Regions from separate parts of the Sphingopyxis sp. DBS4 genome, predicted to be linked through region 2. Evidence: riboswitches for the same ligand, from Rfam matches in the RefSeq annotation. Region 2 holds a riboswitch; the other holds the start of a gene.

Region 1 (7,437 bases), 1.9 Mb from region 2:
ATCAACGGCTCCTCGAGCATCAGTGCGCGGTTGCCGGTGAAGGTCGTCGTATCGTCGACGCCGCCGGCGTTCATTTCGGGGCGCCACCCGGCGCGGTTGAGCGCGGTCATGCCAGCACCTCCTTCAGCGCCGCGGCAAAGGCGGCGATATCCTGTTCGGTCACCGTCTCGGTCACCGCAACGACAAGCCCGTTCGCGAGCGCGTCATTGTCGGGGTAGAGGCGGCCAAGCGAGACGCCGCCGAGAATGCCCTTCTCCGCCAGTTCGTGGATGACGGGCCGCGCCGCCTTCGGCAGGACCAATGTAAATTCGTTGAAGAAACCGCCGTTCAGAAGCGACACGCCCGGCACCTTCGCAAACTCGGCGGCGGCGACCTTGGCGCGGCCGTGATTGATCCCCGCCAATTGGCGGAGGCCCGCCTCGCCAAGCAGAGTCATGTGGATGCTGAACGCCAGCGCGCAAAGCCCCGAATTGGTGCAGATATTGCTCGTCGCCTTCTCGCGCCGGATATGCTGCTCGCGGGTCGAGAGCGTCAGCACGAAGCCGCGCTTGCCGTTGGCGTCGGCGGTCTCGCCGCAAAGGCGGCCCGGCATCTGGCGGACATATTTGGCCTTGCAGCCGAACAGGCCCAGATAGGGGCCGCCGAACTGCAGCCCGACGCCGATCGATTGCCCCTCGCCGACGACGATGTCGGCACCCATCTCACCCGGCGCCTTGATGAGGCCGAGCGCGACGGGCTCGGTCACCACCGCGATCAGCAGCGCGCCCGCAGCCTGGCAGGCGCCCGCCAGCGCGGTCATGTCGTCGATGCGGCCGAGGATGTCGGGATATTGGACGACAACGCAACTCACCTCCTTGTCGACCGCCGCCGCGAGCGCGGCCCAGTCGGTGCCGGCCTCGAGCGCCGGATCGCCGTCTACGAGCACGTCGCCGGTATAGTTCGCCATCGTCCGCGCGACGCTGCGATAATGCGGATGAAGCCCGGTCGAGAGCAAAGCCTTGCTGCGCCGCGTGACGCGCCGCGCCATGACAATCGCTTCCCAGCAGGCGGTCGAGCCGTCGTACATCGAGGCATTGGCGACGTCGGTGCCGAGCAGGCGCGCGACCTGGCTCTGGAACTCGAACAGCATCTGCAGCGTGCCCTGCGCGATTTCGGGCTGATAGGGGGTGTAGGCGGTCAGGAACTCGCCGCGCTGGATCAGATGGTCGACGCTCGCCGGGACATGGTGGCGATAGGCGCCCGCGCCGAGGAAGAAGGGTCCGTCGCCCGCCGCCATGTTCCGCCGCGCGAGCGCCGCCATATGGCGCTCGACCGCAAGCTCGCTGGCATGGTCGGGAAGCCCGGCGATCGTACCGTCGAGCCGCGCTTCGGCAGGCACGTCGACGAACAGATCGTCGATCGACGCGGCGCCGACGGCGGCGAGCATCGCCGCGCGGTCGTCGCTGGTAAGGGGAAGATAACGCATGAACTACTCCGTGGAAGAAGCGGAATGGACGGCAAAAAGCTGGGCGAGGTCGGGAAGCGATCCCTGAAAGATCGCGGGGCCGCTGTGCGTCGTGCGGACCCATGGCGCGAGCCAGATGCGGAAACCCGCATCGCGCGCGCGGCGGCAAAAGGCATAATCGTCGGACAGCAATTCGCGGCTGTCCGGGTCGATCATCGGCAGGAAGAAGCTCTGCTCGCTGTCCGCGACGCCGTGCGCGGCGCGCTCGCCGGGGTCGGTGCGAAAGCCAAGCTCAGGGTGCCGCGCGGCGAGTCCATCGAGCACGTCGCGGCGGATCAGCATCATCCCCGTCCCGGCTCGCGTCAACTCGACGAGGTCGGTCAGCGCGAACCGCTGGTCCCGATGCAGGAAATGCAGCGCGAACTCGCCGCCGAAGCGCGCGAGGTCGCCCGGATCGTCCTTCGCCATCCCACGCTCGACCGCGCGTGCGACGTTGGACCAGTTGACCATCCGTCGCGGGCAAGCGGCGGCAAGGATCGCGCAATCGTCCCGCTCGCGCATCGCGGCCAGCATCGAAAAGACGTCGTCAGCCGCGAAATCGATATCGGCGTCGACGAACAGTAGATGGGTGGAATCGCTGGCGCGGAAGATCGCCGCCAGCAGATCGCGCGCGCGCGTGATCGACGGCTGGTAAAGAATGAACTCGAAGCGCACCGCGACGCCCGCCGCCTGCGCCTTCAACGCGAGGTCGAGCGCCGCGCGGACATAGCTACCCTGCGCCCCGTCATAGATGGGCGTCGCCACCATCAGGCGGCAATCGGCGAGGGCGGCGGATGCGCTCACATCATCTCCCCCCTCCCGCAGGCGGGAGGGGCCGGGGGTGGGCATGGCGGCGAGAGCAGGCTTGCCCAAAGCCCACCCCCGACCCCTCCCGCCTGCGGGAGGGGAGGACAAGTCAAAGATCGGCGATGAAGGCCTTGTAGGCTTCGGCGTTCATCAGACCGTCGAGCTGGCTCTTGTCGGTCAGCGTCATGCGGAAGAACCAGCCTTCGCCCTCCGGGTCGCTGTTGACGAGCGCCGGATCCTCTTCGAGCTGGCCGTTGCCTTCGGTCACCACGCCGTCGACCGGCGCATAGACGTCGCTCGCGGCCTTGACCGATTCGACGACCGCGGCGTCACCGCCCGCAGCCAGTTCGGCGCCGGTGTCGGGAACCTCGACGAACACGATGTCGCCGAGCTGGCTCTGCGCGAAGTCGGTGATGCCGACCGTCGCGATGTCGCCGTCGACATCGACCCATTCATGCTCTTCGGTATAATAACGCGGCATCGGTCAGCCTCCCTGTTTGCGGACATAATTATGGGGAACGAAGGGCATGGCGGCGACGGTGCAAGGCACGCGCTTGCCGCGAACTTCGGCGGCGATGGCGGTGCCGGGCACCGCGTGATCGCGCGGCACATAACCCATGGCGATCGGCGCGCCGACGCTGGGGGCAAAGCCGCCCGAAGTCACGACGCCGATCTCTGTGTTGCCGTCGAACAGCTTCGCGCCTTCACGCACCGGCAGCTTGCCATCGACGAGCAGGCCCACGCGCTTGCGCGGCGGACCGTCGGCAAGATGGCCGAGAATGCGCGCGGCGCCGGGGAAATTCGCTTCCTCGCGGCGGCGCTTGCCGATCGCAAAACCAAGGTCGCCCTCGATCGGATCGGTGTCTTCGCTGAGATCGTGGCCGTAGAGGGGAAGTCCCGCTTCGAGCCGCAAGCTATCGCGCGCACCGAGCCCGATCGGTTTCACCTCATCCATCGCGCACAGCGCGTCGGCAAAAGCCGCGAGCGCTTCGTTCGGAAGCGAGATTTCGAAACCGTCCTCGCCGGTATAGCCCGAGCGGCTGAGCGCGATCGCATGGCCGTTCCAGGTCGCCTGCGCAGCCTGCATGAAGACAAGGCCGGCGCTTTCGGGAACGAGACGCGCGAGCGCTTCGGCCGCCTTCGGCCCCTGCAGCGCGAGCAGACCGTAATCCTCGTTGTGGTTGAGCGTAACATCATCGGGAAGATGCTCGCGAAGATGCGCAATGTCGTCCCATTTGACCGCGCCATTGACGACGATGCCGAGCTGGTCGCCTTCGTTGGTGATCATCAGGTCGTCGAGTATGCCGCCATCTTCGCCGAGCAGCAGCGAATAGCGCATCCGACCGGGCTTGAGCGCCGCGATGTCGCCGGGGACGAGCGCTTCAAGCGCTTCCACGGCGCCTTCGCCTTCAAGACTGAGCTGCCCCATATGGCTGACGTCGAACAGACCCGCATTCTCGCGCGTCCACTGATGTTCGGCCATGATGCCTTCATATTGGATCGGCATCCAATAGCCGGCGAATTCGACCATCCGGCCGCCCTTCGCGCGGTGCCAGGCGTCGAGCGGCAGCGTTGCGGTGGGAACCGCTTCCTCGCCCGTAAAGTCCGTTTCGGTCATGTCAGTCTCCCGCGGTTGACATGGCGAGGCGCGGCCCGATGCCGTCCTGTCGCCATGCCCCCTCTGTCACGGGAACCTGAGAGTTTTCCCCTGCGAGAACGCAGGGTTACCCCTTCGGTGGTCCCGACGACCTTCGCCGGAACGCTTTCCAGAGTGTCCGTTCCAGCCTGCGCGGTCCGTTGACCTGAGAGTTTCCGGGGCGGTTGCTCCTTCGGTGGCGGTGCAGGTCGCCCTGCCCCGCGCTCTCCCGCGCGGCCGGCCGAATCTCCGCAAGGAGACCCGACAGACGCCCGAGCCTTGGCGTCGCCTTTTTGCGGAGTCAATCGGCGAGCGCGCGGATCGCGTCGTTTTCGTGGATATAGACGCCGGACGCCCGCTCGCCGGTCAGGGTGACGATCGCCTGTGCGACCCTTTCTGCCGGAATCGAGCGATAGCGACGCAGCGATCCATGGAGCAGCGCATCGGTCAGCGGCGCCGCGACCATCGCAATCCCCTCGCCCAGCCGCGGCGGCCCCTGACGCTCGCCGGTCAGCAGGCCGGGGCGAAGCAAATCGAGCCGGTCGAACGCCAGCGCGCGAAGATCATCCTCGACCTCGCCCTTGGTCCGCAGATAGAAATTGGAGGCTTGCGACGACGCCCCGACGCTGCTGACCGCGATCATATGCCGCGCGCCCGCCTCCTTCGCGGCTCGCGCGCAAGCGAGGGCCAGATCATGATCGACCGCCCGAAAGGCTGCCTGCGACCCCGCCTGCCGGATCGTGGTGCCGAGACAGGAGATGAGGGTCGCAGGTCGCCGGCCGGCGATGATCGCGGGCCATTGCTCGCTGGGCGCAACGTCCATCTCCGGCTGCGAATATTGATAATCGGGCGCGCGGCGGACGAGGATCGTCGCCGCGACCGACCGCGCCACGATGCCGCCGACGAGGCCGGTTGCGCCAAGCAGCAAGATGTCGGGTGACGCCATGGGGCGATCCTAAGCTGCGCCGGGTCGGGTTGGCAACGTGGGCCTGTGGTTATTTTCGCACCGTCGATCAAGCGTGCGCCAACGCCTCCGGCACCGCCCCGCGCCCAAATATCTCCGCGAAGCGATCGATCGCGAAGCGGTCGGTCATGCCGGCGATATAATCACCGATATGGCGTACCGTCGCGCCCTCCCCTGCGGGAAGGCGCGAGGCCCAGTCCTCGCCCATCAGGCGCGGGTCGGCGGCGTAGACGTCGAACAGGCGCGACACGACCTCCTTCGCCCCCGCCGCCGCCTCGATCTGCGAGGGATGGTGGTAGAGGTTCGCATACATGAAGCGCTTGAGGTCGCGCTCCGCCCTCGCGAGTTCGTCCGAGAAATCGCCGAGCGTGCCGCCCGCCGCGCGAACTTCGCCGACGCTCGCGACACCGGCGGCGGCGACGTTCGCTTCGGTCGCGGCGATCACGTCGTTGACCATGACGCCGATCTGGTCGCGCACCAGTTCGCGCAGCAAGCGGTCGCGCGGCGCGCCGGGAAAGCGGCCCTCGACCGCGCGGTAATTGGCGGCGACGAACGGCTGGCCCATCAACTGGTCGAGCGTCAGCAATCCCGCGCGCAGCCCATCGTCGATGTCGTGATTGTCATAGGCGATGTCGTCGGCGACCGCCGCGATCTGCGCCTCAAGGCTGGCGTGGCTCACAAGGTCGAGCGGAAATTCGCCGTCGATCTCGGCCAGCGCCCAGCCGGGGCGGCGCACCGGGCCGTTGTGCTTGGCGAGCCCCTCCAGCGTCTCCCAGCTGAGGTTCAGCCCGTCGAAGCGCGGATAGGGACATTCGAGCCGCGCCAATGTCCGCAGCGTATGGCCGTTATGATCGAAGCCGCCGTGATCAAACATCGCGGCCTTCAGCGCGTCCTCGCCGGCATGGCCGAAAGGTGGGTGGCCGATGTCATGCGCGAGGCACAGTGCCTCGGTCAGATCCTCGTTGAGGCCGAGCGCGCGGGCAATGCCGCGACCGATCTGCGCGACCTCGATGCTGTGAGTCAGGCGGACGCGGTAATGGTCGCCGTCGGGCGCGACGAAGACCTGCGTCTTGTGGCGCAGGCGGCGAAAGGCGATCGAGTGGATGATGCGGTCGCGGTCGCGCTGAAAGGCGTCGCGCGGGCCGCGCACGACGCGGCCGGGTTCCTCGTGGCGGCGGCCGCGGCTCTGCGCCGGATTGCTGGCGCAGGCGGCGACGCTCATTTGACCGGGTCGACGCTCTGGCCGGCGTCGCTGTTGAACAGGAATCCGTCGCCGCCCGCCTTCTTGTAGTCGCCGAGCCAGTCCTGCGCCGCCGCGCGATCCTTGAACGGCCCGACGAGCAGGCGCCGCGTCTTGCCCCATTCGGTCGTCGCGGCCGATTTGCCCTTGAACAGCGCGGGGTTCTTCTTCGCGAACTTGCCATAGTCGAACGCCAGCGCCTTGGCATTGGCGCCGGTCGCGATCTGCACCCAGATGCGCGCGGGATTCGCTTTCTTTTCGGCCGCTTCGGCCTTGGCTTTCGCGTCGGCTTCGGCCTTCGCCTTGGCGGCCGCCTCTTCCTTCTCGCGCTTCGCCTCTTCGGCGGCGTCGGCGCGCTTCTTGTCCTCGCGCAGCTTGGCGAGCGTATCGGCACCGATCGCATTGTCGGGCCGCGCCAGTTCCTCGGGCGGAATCTCGATCGAGCTGGCGATAGCGGCGAGCGAGGCCAGCGGCGCCTCGGGCGTCACCGCGCTTCCCGCCGGGGCGATCGAAGGCGGCGGCGTCATGGGAACCGCCGCCGGAGCCGGCGCGGGGCGTCCGACATCGGCGATCGAAAAGCCGGGACCGACGGGCGTGGACGACTGCACGGGATTGGTGCCGATCGGGGCAACGGGCGCAGCCGTGGAGGGAGCAGGCGCAGACGAAGCCGGCGCCGACGAAACGGGGGCAGGCGGCGTGGCGATAGCCACTTCCGTCCTTGCGGGAACCGGCGCCGGACTGCCGGCGGCGGAGGGAGCGGGACTATGCGCGGCGGGGGGCTGCGACGCGGGCGGAGCTGCCGCTGGGACGGGTACCGCGGATGCTGCCGGTCGCGGCGCCGGCGAAACGACCGGCACGGGTTTCGGCGCCGGTTTCGAAGCGGGTTTCGGCATGGCCGATGCTGGCGGCTTACTTCGTTCCGCCCTTTTGCCGGTTGTGACTGCGGGCGGAGGCGTCGGAGCCGGCGTCGCGGCGGCGACCTGCACCGGCTTGCGGCGCGGGCCGAGCTCGCCGCTCGGGAAGCGACCGAAATGCGCGGCGGCGGCTTGCTGCGCCGGGTTGAGCCGGTCCATCTGCGTCAGATAGGGCAGGATATTCTGCGCGAGCGCCGGCGGCATCGTCGCATTGACGATCTCGGTCGCCTCGGCATCGCGGCCGTTCATCGCCAGGATCATCGCGCGCAGCCGCCATGCCGCACGATCCTGCGCGCGAAGCTGCGGGGTCAGCAACTGCACAGCGCGGTCAGGCTCGCCGCTGATCCCGAGCGAGAGCGCATAACGGCGCGTCACCTCGTCATTGGGGGCGAT
Region 2 (7,437 bases):
CTGCGTGAACCCGCCCCAGGGGTAGGTCGTCGGATAGTCCATTCCCTTGACATGCCCGGTCGTCAGGAAGGGGCGCAGCAGCCGGTCGATGACGAGCGGCGATCCGCTGCCGCCCAGATTGCCGCGAATATCGACGATCAACCCATCCTTGCGGATTTGTCCGAAATAACCGCGCGCGAACTCCGCCAGCCCCTGCGGCGACATGGCGGGGATATGGACATAGCCGATCCGTCCACCCGACACCCGATCGACGAGATGCCGGTTGTTTTCGCTCCATTCACGATAGGCCAGCCCCTCCTGGCTGGCGATCGGCTTGACGACCAGCGTCCGCTCGCCTTTCACGCCGTCGCGGCCGATCGTCAGCGCGACCTCCTTGTCCGCCTTGCCGATCAGCGCCTCGAACGGGTCGGTGCGGGCATCGAGCGCGCGACCGTCGATCGCGAACAGCCAGTCGCCGACCCGCACTTCCTTGCCGAGCGCGCCGAGCGGCGAGCGATAGAGCGGATCGACGGGGTCGCCCGCATAGATATGGCTGATGCGCCAGCGCGCTTTCGCGGCGTCGAAGACCCAGACCGCGCCGAGCGCCGCCGACCCCGGCGTCGCGGGCTGCCATTCGTCGCGCCCATCGATATAGGCATGGCCGACGTTCAGTTCCGACACCATGCGCCCGATGACCTCGGTCAGGTCGCCCCGGCTGCCGATGCGCGGCAGATCGGCGCGATAGCGCGCGCACAGCGCCGCCCAGTCGAAGCCGTGCATCTTCGCGTCGTAGAAGAAGTCGCGGTAGCGTCGACAGACCTCGTCGAAGACCGCGCGCCATTCCTCGCGCGGCGCGATCGTTCCGGTGAGGCGGCCGATGTCGAGCTTCCTCGCCTTGCCGCTGGCGGTATCGAGCAGCGCATAATCCTTCTCGCGCCGCGTCACCGCAGACGCGCTCCAGGGCAGGAAAGCCACCGCATCGACGCGATCCGCGACGGTGCGCGTTTCCTTCTTCTCGAACGAATAGGCGCTCAGCCGATAGGCATCGTCGTCCGCGATCGCCGCCGAATAGACAATATCGTCCTTGCCGACGGTGAAGGCGTCGATGTTCGCGCTCGCGATCGGCGTCGGCGCGAGGCGGTCGATCAGCCCGTCGAAATCGATCGTCGCGAGCGGCGGAACGGTTTCGTCCTTGCTCGCGGTCAGGAAGGGATCGGGTAGCCCTGCGCGAAGCGGCAGGATGGCGATCGAGCGCTGGCGCGGCACCTGGAAATTCCACTCGCGCCCCTCGAACCGGCCCCGGAACTGGCGGTCGGTCAGCGCATAGAGATAATTGCCGTCAGGCGAAAAGGCCGGCTGCGACATGTTATAGAGCGGATCGCTCGCCGCGACGGTCTTGCCGGTCGCAACGTCGAGGATCTGCACCTGTCCCATATCGGCTGGGCCGAAGCGCGTGTAGGCGAGATAGCGGCTGTTGGGCGACCAGGCATAATCGTTGACGAAGACGCTGCCGCTGCGCCCAGCCTCGCGCATCGCTCCGCTCGCGACATCGACCAGATAGATTGCCCCGTCCTTCCCCGACAGGGCGATGCGCTTGCCGTCGGGCGCCCATTGCGGCCGCGAGAAGCGATCATGGTGACCCGAGGTGAGTTGCCGCGCGGCACCGCCGTCGGCAGACGCGATCCACAGTTCCTCCTCGCCGCCCCGGTCGGAGACATAGGCGATCCATTTGCCGTCGCTCGACATGGCGGCCTCGCGCTCCTGGGCGTCGGAACTCGCGGTTACGGCACGGACCGGTGCGTCGCCCGCGGCCAGATCGAATATGTCGCCCCGCGCCACGAAGAGCGCGCGATCGCCATCGGGCGTCGGGACGAAGCTGTCGATCGCCTCGCCATAGCGCGCGAAGCGCGGGCGCGCCTGCAACGCATCCGACGAGACCCGGATCACCTGCTGCTCTGAGGCACCGGTCGCCGGATCGAAGCGCCAGATGCGGCCGTCGACCTCATAAACGATGGCTCCTGCGCGATCGGCCGACGCCCATTTCGCGTCGCTCTCGTGCCGCGTGAGCTGCTCGGCCTCGCCGGTTGCCGGATCGGCGCGGAACAGGTTCATCGCCCCGTTCCGGTCGGAGAGAAAGAAGAGGCCCTGCCGTGTCCACATCGGGTCGCGTTCGGTCGCATCGGTCCGGGTGAGCTGCCGCGCCGCGCCGCTCGACCGATCATAGATCCACAGGTCCTGCGCCCAGCCCCCGCGATAATGTTTCCAGGTTCGGAAATCGCGCGACCAGGGCGAATAGAGGATCTGCGTTCCATCGGGCGAGAAGACCCCGGCGCCGGCGCGCGCGGTGCCGGCGGGCTCGATCGTGCGCGTCGCCAGGCTGACGGTATAGAGGTTGCTCTGCGACAGCATCGCCGCGTCGCGCATCGACCGGATGAGGATGGCGCTCCCATCGGGCGTCCAGCCGACCACCTGATTATCGCTGCCCCAGCGCGTCGACAGCCCCTTGCGCGAGGGCGCGCTGGTCAGACGCCTTGCCTCGCCCCCGTCGGCGGGCATCACATAGGCCTGGTCGTCGCCGTCGATGCGCGCGGTGAACGCCAGCATTTTGCAATCGGGCGAGAATTTCGCGAAATATTCGGGGCCGGGGGTGCTGGTCAGCCGCCGCGCTTCCGCCGCCGTTCCATCCTGTAGCCACAGATCGCCCGCAAAGCTGAAGACAATCCGCGATCCGCACACATCGGGATAACGGAGATAAGGATCGGCGGGGTCGGGCGCCTGCGCGGACGCCGCGGTGGCGACGCTGCTGAGGAGCGCGGCGACGATGAAGCGCTGGCGCGCACGATCTTTTGAAAAGAAGTTCACGAACGAAGCCCCTCCCGAGCAGGTATCAGGGCCCCATCTGTCCGTGTGCCTGAGATCGTTATCCCGTCGGCGGACGCCTGCGCGCCTCTCTCCAGATTCCATGCGCCGGATGGTCCTTCGTGCCTGAGAGTTTCCGGGGCGGTTGCTCCTTCGGCGGCCTGCGCGAGGCAGGCTCTCTCCCATCCGACTCGCTCAGGATGACGCGGCGTCCGTCCGCTTGTCAAGGCCTTCCGGCGCTCTCCAGCACCCGCAGCGCCGTGGGCCGGTCGATCACGCTGCGCAGGACGAAGGAACTGCGGATCCGCGCGACATTCGGCAGGCTCGACAGCTCCTGCCGATAGGTTTCGTCGAAGTCGTGCAGCGACGGGACATGCACGAGCGCGAGGAAATCCACGTCGCCCGACACGAACCAGCATTTCGACACCGCGCTGCATTTCTGGATCGCCGCTTCGAAGCGATCGAGCGCGTCGTCGGACTGCGACACCAGCTCCATCTGCACCAGGACGAGGATGCCGAAACCCAGCCGGTCGAGATCGAACTGCGCCGTATATCGCTCGATCACGCCATGGCCTTCGAGCAGCCGGCGCCGCCGCGCCGCGGCGTTGCTCGAAAGCCCCACCGCCTCGCCGATCGCGACATCGCTCGACCGCGCGTCCGACGCCAGGATATGCATGATTCGATAATCTAACCGATCAAGCTCAAGTGTTTCCATATTTTCCATAATAATATCGTATCACGACGATATTTCATTCCACAAGCCAATTTGGCACCGAAATTTGGTGGGATCGGCAAGGCCGATGAATGCTAGGTGTCGGTATCGGGGAAAATCAGCAAGCTCATTGCATAAACCGGACATTAGGGGGCCAGTCCGCAAACGGAAGCCAATCTGCAAGGTCCGATCAGGGAGGAGGGATCAACATGCGATTCAATTTTCATGGCGTGTCGTCGGCGGTTTTGATCGCGGCGCTCGCCCATTCGGCCGCGGCGCAGGCTCAAACCGCCGATGCGGACACCCGCGACGGCGACGCCGCAGAGGTCCGGTCGGCCGACAGCGCGCCCGATACCGGTAGCAAGGAGGCGGAAAGCGACATCGTCGTCACCGGCTCGCGCCTGCCGTCGGAATTCTCGACCACCGCGCCGGTGCAGGTGCTCAAGGCGGACCGGGGCGCCGTGCTCGGCAATGCGACCGCGGCGGAGATCGTCGCGCATGCCACCGCCGCGGCAGGCACGCAGCAGATCAACAACCAGCTTTCGGCGACCGGAGCCGGCGGATCGGTTGTGCTGGGCGGCGCCAACGTCAATACGATCAGCCTGCGCAACATGAGCGCGACGCGGACGCTGACCCTGCTCAACGGCCAGCGGATCGCCCCGTCGGGAACCGGAAGCCAGGTCGCGCCGGTCGATTTCAACGTCATCCCCTCGGTCGCGCTCGACCGGATCGAGGTTCTGACCACCGGCGCTTCCTCGGTCTATGGCTCTGATGCGATCGCCGGGGTGATCAACGTCATCACTCGCAAGGGCGGCGACGGGCTCGAACTCGGCGGCTTCGCCCGCCTCCCCGAAAAGCACGGCGGGCGCTATGTCCAGGCGAACGCCTTCTGGGGCCGCAATTACGACAATTTCTACGTGACCGCGGCGCTCGAATATGATCAGCAGTTCGAGCTCGATCTCAAGGATCGGCCCCAGACCGCGTGCCGGCAGGATTTCGTCTACGATCCGACGAGCGGCGAGCGCGTCGACGCCCGCGACACTTCGGGCAACTTCCGCTGCATCAACCACAATCCGAACGGCATCTTCTTCGATCAATATTGGTACGGCGGCGCCTTCGTCTATGATCCGACGCAGGCGAACGGCCCCTATCCCCCCGCCGCGCTCGGGCTGCAGGATCCCACCAATCCGGCCCTTGCGCCGCTGCTCGACTGGGTCCGCGCCAACCGCGGCGGCTTTCCCGACACCTATCCCTATTCGCCCAACACCAGCCGCGCCTATGACGAGGCCGACTCCATCTCGCCCTATCGCCGCATCAACGCCTATGTTTCGGCGGGCGTGAACGTCGGCGACAATTCGGAGCTCTATTTCAGCGCGCTCTATTCGAACCGCCATTCGCAATCGAACGGCTGGTATTTCCTCTACCCCTTCCTGTCGGCGACCAACCCGAACAACACGGTCGGGGAGGCGCTGATCATCGCGAGCGGCGGCAATTCGTCGGGCGACGTCGGCCCGCAGATCGTCCGGCCGTTCCGCGCCGAGCAGAAGGTCGATTTCTTCCAGTCGACCGTCGGGCTGCGCGGCAAGTTCGGCGGGGGAGTGCTGCGCAACTGGAATTACGACATCAGCGCCCGCTTCGGCCTGTCGCGCGGCACCTATGGCCAGACCTTCTATTATCAGGACCGGCTCAACGCCGCGACGGCGCCCGGCATCGCTTGCGACCCCAGCCTGATCACCATTTCGGGTCCGACCGAATGCGTCTCGATCCCCTGGCTGACCAAACGCTTCCTCGTCGACCAGGACTGGACCGACACCGAACGCAATTTCCTCGAAGGCTATGAGGAAGGCCATACCAAATACGACCAGTTCGCCATCGAGGGCAGCCTGTCAGGGCCGCTGTTCACGCTTCCGGCCGGCGAGGTCGCGGGCGTGTTCGGCTTCGCCATCCGCACCGACGACCTCGACGACACGCCGGGCTACAACGCCCGCAACCACAATTATTTCGCCTTCTCGACCGCGGGGCGCACCGCGGGTTCGGACACGGTGCGCGAGGTCTATGGCGAAATCGGCGTTCCGATCGTCGCCGACAAACCCTTCTTCCACAGCCTGCGGCTGACCGCGTCGGGGCGCTACACCGACTACAAATCCTATGGATCGAACGCGACCTACCGCATCGCCGGCGCCTGGGAAATCTCGCCCGCCATCGCGTTGCGGGCCTCCTACGGCACCTCGTTCCGCGCCCCGACGATCTATGAGCTCAACCTGGCCGACCAGACCTCCTTCTTCGGCTATTTCGACCCCTGCCAGCGCTACGGCGACGGCGCGAGCGACGCCGTCGTCCAGAATTGCCAGGCAGAGGGCTTCGCGCCCGATTTCTCGCCGATCAACGACGGCATCCTCGGGGTCAGCGGCGGCGGCAAGGGCCGGCTGAAGGCGGAAACCTCGACCAACTTCAACGCCGGCGTGGTCATTCGTCCGGGCTTCGCGAACCTCCAGCTCGCGGTCGATTATTACGACATCAAGGTGAAGAACGAAGTCGACACCTTCGGCGTCAGCAATATCGTCAACAGCTGCTATAATCTGACCGGCGCGCAGCGTGACAGCTTCTGCAGCCTGATCACCCGCGATCCCGTGACGCGAGCCATCTCTCAAGTCGACGATCGCTACATCAACCTGTCGCAGCAGCGCGCCCGGGGCATCGATTTCGCGCTCCAGTTCGGCTTCCCACTTGGGACGGACGCCAATCTCGGGTTCGAGATCCGGGGTACGCGCGCCCTCGAAAATTCGATCACGCGCGACGCGCTCAGCCCCGAGCTCGACCGCAACGGGCTGTCGGGCTTTCCCAAGCTCACCGGCTATGCCGAAGCGCATCTCGACTACAAAAAGCTGACCTGGTTCGTCGGCGCCAATTATGTCGGCCGCGTCGACGACACCCGCTATTGGGAGGAACAGGGCGCCTTCATTCCCGGCACGGATCATTTCCGCTTCTATGGCGCCTATGCCGGCCGGAATGTCTACGGCAATTCGAACGATTTCGCCGAGGTTCGCGAAAAGCTGTCGGTCGCCGCCTATGTGACGGCCTACACCTCGGTTCGCTGGCAGATTCTCGACAAGACGACATTGCTCGCCGGGGTCAGCAACATCTTCGACCGGAAGCCGCCGGTGATCGGCCCCGATGCCTATACCTATCGGATCGGATCGGTCGCCGGGAATCAGTATAATCTGACCGGGCGCACCTTCTTCATGCGTCTCAACCAGTCATTCTGAGGTCCGGCCCTCCTTCCATCGACGCAGACCATTGTTCGCGTCGATGGATTCGGAGCGGCTGCCAAGAATTGGCGGCCTTGATCGTGCGGCCCCGGTGGTGGCCTGTCCGTCGAATTGCCCTGACACGCTGAAGCTTCGATGATATTCTTCACCTCGCCACGCATTTGGCGCTCAGCGCCCGCACCCGGCGGGGAATGTTACCAGCCCGTCAGCATTCGACGACGTTGACGGCCAGACCGCCAAGACTCGTTTCCTTATATTTCGAGCGCATATCCTCGCCGGTCTGGCGCATCGTCTCGATGACTGCATCGAGCGGGACGACGTGCCGGCCGTCGCCCTGAAGCGCGAGGCACGCGGCATTTATCGCCTTGACCGCCCCCATTGTGTTGCGTTCGATACAGGGAATCTGAACGAGCCCGCCGATCGGGTCGCAGGTCAGTCCGAGATTATGCTCCATCCCGATTTCGGCGGCATTTTCAATCTGCTCATTGGTGCCGCCGAGCGCGGCGACGAGGCCTGCGGCCGCCATCGAGCACGCGACGCCCACTTCGCCCTGACAGCCCATTTCCGCAGCCGAGATCGACGCGCGCATCTTGTAGAGGAATCCGATGGCGGCGGCGG

The links. Region 2 has a riboswitch for glycine ahead of NP825_RS04000 (S41 family peptidase). Riboswitches for the same ligand answer to the same signal wherever they lie in the genome.
Region 1: another riboswitch for glycine. It lies ahead of gcvT (glycine cleavage system aminomethyltransferase GcvT); the one in region 2 lies ahead of NP825_RS04000 (S41 family peptidase).

Annotation. Positions count from the first base shown of each region.
Region 1 is NZ_CP102384.1:2,762,100-2,769,536, forward strand. It holds gene gcvPB (aminomethyl-transferring glycine dehydrogenase subunit GcvPB) at 1-74, opposite strand, end outside; gene gcvPA (aminomethyl-transferring glycine dehydrogenase subunit GcvPA) at 107-1,465, opposite strand; gene NP825_RS13125 (glycosyltransferase) at 1,469-2,287, opposite strand; gene gcvH (glycine cleavage system protein GcvH) at 2,400-2,771, opposite strand; gene gcvT (glycine cleavage system aminomethyltransferase GcvT) at 2,775-3,908, opposite strand; glycine riboswitch at 3,962-4,070, opposite strand; glycine riboswitch at 4,071-4,168, opposite strand; gene NP825_RS13140 (NAD(P)H-binding protein) at 4,228-4,872, opposite strand; gene NP825_RS13145 (deoxyguanosinetriphosphate triphosphohydrolase) at 4,940-6,112, opposite strand; gene NP825_RS13150 (SPOR domain-containing protein) at 6,109-7,437, opposite strand, start outside.
Region 2 is NZ_CP102384.1:870,730-878,166, reverse strand. It holds gene NP825_RS04000 (S41 family peptidase) at 1-2,841, opposite strand, end outside; glycine riboswitch at 2,942-3,033, opposite strand; gene NP825_RS03995 (Lrp/AsnC family transcriptional regulator) at 3,062-3,553, opposite strand; gene NP825_RS03990 (TonB-dependent siderophore receptor) at 3,760-6,816, shown strand; gene NP825_RS03985 (L-serine ammonia-lyase) at 7,025-7,437, opposite strand, start outside.